2 linked regions of the Methylobacterium currus genome follow. The main gene of each other region encodes a partner of the protein of the gene in region 2 in a complex. Links are inferred from orthologs where the notes say so. Each region holds a gene or a part of one and is shown on either strand. Other genes may lie near its edges.

Region 1 (3,109 bases), 3.0 Mb from region 2 along the record:
GGGGCGAGGCGACCGCCCGCGTCCAGCGCTGGCGCGCCGCCCTGCAGCCGCGGCTGCTCGCCGGCGCCGCCCTCGGCGCAGGCGCCCTCGCGCTCGCCGCCTTCCTCGTCCTCAGCGACGACCCGCTCGCCGGCGAGCCCTATGCGATCGCCGCCATCACGATCCGGGCACCGAGCGCGCCGGCGCCGGAGCCGGCCGTTCCGTCGCGTCCCGACCCCGCGAGCCGCAGCGCCGGCGAGGTCGAGCGGGCCTCGGGCGTCGCAGTGAGCCGGCCGGACGGCGCGACCGCGCCGGATTCGGTGGTGATCCGGGTGCCGGGCAACGCCCCGATCCAGCTGAACCCCGCCCCCGACCCGCGTCTCGCCGAGCGCGGCCGCTACGGCACATTGCCGAAGATCGGCCCGGACGGTGCCCGGTCCCTCGACGTCTATGCCCGCCCCGAGGCCTCGGGGCTGGAGCGGGGCGGGGCGGTCGCCGGCCGCATCGCCCTCGTGGTCTCGGGCCTCGGCATCGGCCAGGCGGCGACCCAGGACGCGGTGCAGCGCCTGCCGCCGGCGGTCACCCTGGCCTTCGCGCCCTACGGCGCCGACGTCACCCGCAGCGCCGCCCGCGCCCGCGAGGCCGGGCACGAGGTGATGGTCCAGGTGCCGATGGAGCCGTTCGACTATCCCGACAACGACCCCGGCCCCCAGACCCTGCTGGCGGGGGCCAAGCCGGCCGAGAACCTCGACCGCCTCGCCTTCGTGCTTGCCCGGGTGCCCGGCGCGGTCGGGGTGACGAACTTCATGGGCGCGCGCCTCACGGCCGAGGCTGCTTCCCTGGAGCCGGTCCTGCGCGAGATCGGCGCCCGCGGCCTCGGCTTCCTCGACGACGGCAGCTCGCCGCGCTCGCTCGCCCGCGACCTCGCCCGCAAGGCCAAGGTGCCGGCGGCCCGGGCCGAGATCGTCGTCGACGCGGTGCCGCGCCCGGACGCGATCGACCGCGAGCTCGCTCGCCTGGAGGAGGCGGCGCGCAAGGCGGGCTTCGCGCTGGGCTCCGCCACCGCCCTGCCGCTCTCCATCGACCGCATCGCCCGCTGGGCGCGGGACCTCGAATCCCGCGGCATCCTGCTGGTCCCGGCGAGCCGAGCCATGCGTTCCGGACCCTGAATCGCGGCCCTACCCCCTCTCACCCCGCAATTTTGCCGGATGGTCGGTCCACAGACGGGGAAATTGCTCTAAGGTCGCCTCATGGCACCGCTTCACCGCTCCGAGGCCGCCCTGGCCAGCCTTCCCTACCGGCCCTGCGTCGGCATCGCCCTGTTCAACCGCGACGGGCTGGTCTTCGCCGGCCATCGGCGGCACGAATCGGCCGATCTCGGCGCCCATGCCTGGCAGATGCCGCAGGGCGGCATCGACGAGGGCGAGGCACCGCGCGACGCCGCCCTGCGCGAGCTCTACGAGGAGACGAACGTCGCCCCCGCGTCGGTGCGCCTGCTGGCCGAGGCGCCGGGCTGGTACTCCTACGACCTGCCGACCTTTGCGGCGGGCAAGCCCTGGAAGGGGCGCTACCGCGGCCAGACCCAGAAATGGTTCGCCTTCGCGTTCGAGGGTGACGAGCGCGAGATCGACATCCTGCGGCCGGGCGGCGGCGCCCACAAGGCGGAGTTCGACGGCTGGCGCTGGGAGCCGCTGGCCAACCTCGCCGAGTTGGTCATTCCGTTCAAGCGCCCGGTCTACGAGCAGGTGATCGCCGCCTTCGCCCACCTCGCGCGCCCCGCGTGACCGGCCTCGCGCACCCTCCTGCCGGCGATCGGGCATGACGCGCTGGTGGCTCGCGGGCCTGGCGGTCCTGCTCCTGTGGATCGCCTACGGTGTCTCGCCCTACATCGCGCTCTACCGCCTGTCGCAGGCGGTGCAGGCGCATGACGCCGCCTCCGTGGCGCAAAGGGTGAACTTCCGCACTCTGCGTCTGTCCCTGACCAAGCAGGCCCTCGCCGCGGCGGTCGACGGGATCTCGGCCCGCCGCGACCTGTCGCCCCGGGAGCGCACCATCCTGACCGAGGCGAGCGGGGCGCTGGCCGAGCCGCTGGTCGAGTCCCTGGTCACGCCCGAGACCCTGATCGACCTCCTCGACGACGGCTGGCCCGTGCGCGCCGGCCTCGCCCGCGATGGTGCCCGGGAAAGCGCACGCGACACGGCCCGCGAGGACGCGCCCGGCGAGACGACCTCCGCATCCGGCGCGACCCCGAGGGCCGTGACCCCGAAGGCCAAGGACGGCCTCGGCCTGCATGCCTCGACATTCAGCCAGCTCTTCGCCCTGTTCCGCTCGGCCGAGCCGCGGGGCTTTCGCGGCATGGTGGTGAGCTACCCGCCCGACCGGCCGCTCGAGAGCCGCTTCCGCCTGCGCCTGCGCCTGCGCGGCTGGACCTGGCGCCTCGTCGACCTGGAGCTGCCGAGCGCGTTGCGCGAGCGGATCAGGGAACGGCTCACCGGGGCGATGCAGCGCTGAGACCGCTTTCCGGGACGCCTTGTCTCTCCTGGACGGCAATCGTTGCCCGCGACGGGAGCCCTGCCCGCGATGGGAGAGCCTGCCCTTGATGAAAACCTTGGCGCCCCTCATATCCTAGACCGGGCCGGCGGAGTTGCGGTCGGTCCCGACGGGCGCTGCGGATGCGGGCCCGGGATCCTGACCGAAGTGCCTCCGCAACAGGGCTTCGCCGACACCATGACGCGTCCATCGCCGTTCGGGCACCCATTCCTGCTGGGCTTCGACGAGATCGAGCAGGCGCTCGACCGCGTCGCCAAGGCCGCCAACGACGGGTACCCGCCCTACAACATCGAGCGCCTGCCCCGCACGGAGCGGGAGCCGGAGCGGCTGCGTATCACCCTGGCGGTGGCCGGCTTCACCCGCGACCAGCTCGACGTGACCCTTGAGGAGAGCCAGCTCATCGTCCGCGGCCGGCAGGCCGACGACAAGAGCCGAACCTTCCTGCACCGGGGCATCGCCGCGCGGCAGTTCCAGCGCGCGTTCCTGCTCGCCGACGGCATGGAGGTGCTGGGCGCCGACCTGTCGAACGGGCTGCTCTCGATCGACCTCGCCCGGCCCGAGCCCGAGCGCATCGTGCGAC
Region 2 (3,264 bases):
TTCCACGAAGGCATCCTGGACGAGGATGCCCTTGGCATCGAGATAGGCCGTCACCGTCTCGTAGGTCTGGTCGATGCCCTCGTAGGCGCCCTTGTGGGTGAAGCGCAGGGCCTTGCCGCTCGGCGTCGAGCCGAAGCGCAGGTCGTCCGGGAGGCCGGCGGGACGCGGGTTCGGGGCGGCCTCGACCGGCACCATCACCTCGAACTGGAAGCCGTCATCGTCGGTGCGGGTGAAGACCGAGATCGGCTGGCCGTTGGCCTTGATGCCGGCCCCTGCAAGCGCCGCCTCGACCTTGGCGATCGCGTCCTTCAGGCTCGGCAGCGCCTGATCCCACTTCGCGGTGCCGGACAGGATCGCGGCGGGCTTGGCCGGCAGCGTCACCTCGTCGACGTCGGACGGGTCGCCCGGATTGGCGACGAGGGGCGCGCGCCCGGCGGTCGGGGGCACCGGCGTCGCGGGCGGCAGCGCCTTGTCGGGCGCGGGCGGGGCCGGCGCCTGGTTGGTCCCCTGGCCCGGGCCGGGCGCCGTGGTGGTCGGCAGCGGCGCCGATTGCGCCGGCGACGGGGTGCCGGCCGGGGGCGCGGCCGGCGACGGCGCGGGAGCCGGGGCAGGCTGCTGCGCAAGGACCGGCTGGGCAAAGACCGAGGCCCCGCAGGCCAGGGCCGCGGCGAGGCCGATCGCGATCGTCGGGAAGCGGGTCTTCATCACGGGCGGAGCGCTCCGGGCTCTGGCGCGGGCTGGCAGTGCCGGCCGGCATTGGCGTGGGCCGGCATCGCCGGCCGGATCGAACGCGTCAAGCGCAAAGCCGTTGCGGGCTCATCGCGAGAGCGTGAGGGCGGGGCCTCGTCCCGACGCCCGGTCGGCTCGCCTGCGCGCCGGTTCTGGTCCATACACCGCGCGGCCCCCATCTGCGCCTTGCCCGTCGGAGAATCCTGCCCGTGTCCCCCCTCGCCCATCGCCGCTTCCTGAAGATGAACGGGCTCGGCAACGAGATCGTGGTGCTGGACCTGCGCGGCAGCGACATCCGGGTGCAGCCGGAGGAAGCCCGCGCCATCGCGGCCGATCCGGCCTCGCGCTTCGACCAGATGATGGTGCTGCACGATCCCGTCACCCCGGGCACCGACGCCTTCGTGCGGATCTACAACACCGACGGCTCGGAGGCCGGTGCCTGCGGCAACGGCACGCGCTGCGTCGCCTGGGCGATGCTGGACGATCCGGCCATGGCGCGCCCGACACTGGGCGAGAACCTGATGCTCGAGACGAGGCCCGGGCTCCTCGAGGTCGTGCGGGTGTCGCCCGTGGATTTCACCGTCGACATGGGGGCGCCGCGGCTGCGCTGGGACGAGATCCCGCTCGCCGAGCCGTTTCCCGATACCCGCCGCATCGAGTTGCAGGTCGGGCCGATCGACGATCCGGTGCTGCACTCGCCGGGCGCGGTCAGCATGGGCAACCCGCACGCGGTGTTCTTCGTCGAGCGCGATCCAGACACATACGACCTCGGGCGGATCGGCCCGCTGCTCGAATCGCACCCGATCTTCCCGGACCGGGCCAACATCTCCCTCGCGCAGGTCATCGACCGCACGCATCTCCGCCTGCGGGTCTGGGAGCGCGGCGCCGGGCTGACGCGGGCCTGCGGCACCGCCGCCTGCGCCGCCCTCGTGGCGGCCGCGCGCCTGCGCCTGACCGGCCGCGAGGCCACCGTGACGCTGCCGGGCGGCGACCTGCGCATCGCCTGGGGCGAGGACGACCACGTCCGCATGACCGGCCCGACCGAGTTGGAACACGAGGGCACCTTCGCAGCCTCACTGTTCGAGGCGTCGTCGTGAGCGTCGAGGTCCTGAGCTTCGGCTGCCGCCTCAACGCCGCCGAATCGGAGGCGATGCGCCGTCAGGCGGAACAAGCGGGCCGCACCGACCTCGTCGTCGTCAATACCTGCGCGGTGACGGCGGAGGCCGGGCGTCAGGCCCGCAAGGCGATCCGGGCCGCCGCGCGCGCGAACCCGGCGGCGCGGGTGGTGGTGACCGGCTGCGGCGCGCAGGTCGAGACCGAGGCCTACGCCGCCATGCCGGAGGTGGCCGAGATCCTCGGCAACCGCCGCAAGCTCGATCCGACGGTCTGGACCGACGCGTCGCCAGAGCGCGTGCGGATCGACGACGTGATGGCCTCAGACGCCGATCCGCTGCCGGAGCCGGCGCCGATGCGGGCGCGCACCCGCGCCTTCCTGCCGGTGCAGAATGGCTGCGACCATCGCTGCACCTTCTGCGTCATCCCGTTCGGCCGCGGCAACTCGCGATCGGTGCCGGCGGCGAGCACCGTGGCGCAGGTCCGCGCCCTGGTGGAGCTTGGCACCCGCGAGGTGGTGCTGACCGGCGTCGACCTCACGGCCTATGGCCGCGACCTCGGCGGCCCCACGCTCGGCGGCCTGGTGCGGGCGATCCTGCGCGGGGTGCCCGACCTCGACCGCCTGCGCCTGTCCTCGATCGATTCCGTCGAGGCCGATCCGGAGCTGGTGGCGGCCTTCGCCGAGGAGGCGCGGCTGATGCCGCATCTCCACCTCTCGCTCCAGTCCGGCGACGACCTGATCCTGAAGCGCATGAAGCGCCGCCACGGCCGGGACGACGCGATCCGGTTCTGCACGGAGATCCGGCGCCTGCGCCCCGACGCGGTCTTCGGCGCCGACCTGATCGCCGGCTTCCCGACCGAGACCGAGGCGCAGTTCGCCCGCTCCCTCGACCTCGTCGAGGAATGCGGGCTGGCCCAGCTCCACGTCTTCCCCTACTCGCCCCGCCCCGGCACGCCGGCCGCCCGAATGCCGCAAGTCGCGCCGGCCGAGATCCGCGACCGGGCGGCGCGCCTGCGCGAGGCGGGTGCCGCAGCCTTCGCCCGCCGCCTCGACCGCGAGGTGGGCGAGACCCGCCGGGTCCTCGCCGAGCGCGGCGGCACCGGGCGGACGGAAGGGTTTTTGCCGGTGCGGCTGCCGGAGGGGGTGACGGCGGGGGCGCTCGTCGACCTGCGCATCGCCGGGCATGACGGGCAGATGCTGTGGGCGGCCTGACAGATTTCCCTCCGTCAGTCGTGCGGTCCTCCATCGTCATCCCGGATTCCGCTGCGCGGCCCCGGGATGACGTAGAGGGTGTGGAGGGGCGTTGGGGCCGACGAGGTGGTGCCTGTCCGGACGCACCTCGAATCCTCACCCCTCCCCCATCCCGCACGCCCGCAAACCCTCCCGCATATGCCCCGGCGCCGGCGCCTCGACCGCGATCG

Evidence for each region.
Region 1: the proteins of dapF (region 2) and DA075_RS24000 are in contact, whole or in part, in a solved structure (PDB 5YGU), measured with the Escherichia coli proteins. The link is inferred for Methylobacterium currus from one-to-one orthologs.

Annotation. Positions count from the first base shown.
Region 1 is NZ_CP028843.1:5,194,383-5,197,491, reverse strand. The notes cover bases 270-2,996. They hold DA075_RS24000 (RNA pyrophosphohydrolase), read left to right. Parts: upstream 270-1,229; coding sequence 1,230-1,763; downstream 1,764-2,996. Other genes in these bases: DA075_RS23990 (Hsp20 family protein), read left to right, coding at 2,707-2,996; DA075_RS23995 (DUF2939 domain-containing protein), read left to right, coding at 1,798-2,490; DA075_RS24005 (divergent polysaccharide deacetylase family protein), read left to right, coding at 270-1,148. In the rest of the region: more of DA075_RS24005, read left to right, coding at 1-269; more of DA075_RS23990, read left to right, coding at 2,997-3,109. UniProt on the Escherichia coli protein: Master regulator of 5'-end-dependent mRNA decay.
Region 2 is NZ_CP028843.1:2,206,285-2,209,548, forward strand. What follows is about bases 1-2,882. They hold dapF (diaminopimelate epimerase), read left to right. Parts: upstream 1-938; coding sequence 939-1,826; downstream 1,827-2,882. Other genes in these bases: DA075_RS10580 (GyrI-like domain-containing protein), read right to left, coding at 1-705; mtaB (tRNA (N(6)-L-threonylcarbamoyladenosine(37)-C(2))-methylthiotransferase MtaB), read left to right, coding at 1,823-2,882. Also shown: more of mtaB, read left to right, coding at 2,883-3,055; DA075_RS10595 (RluA family pseudouridine synthase), read right to left, coding at 3,191-3,264. UniProt on the Escherichia coli protein: Involved in the succinylase branch of the L-lysine biosynthesis and in the biosynthesis of the pentapeptide incorporated in the peptidoglycan moiety. Catalyzes the stereoinversion of LL-2,6-diaminopimelate (L,L-DAP) to meso-diaminopimelate (meso-DAP).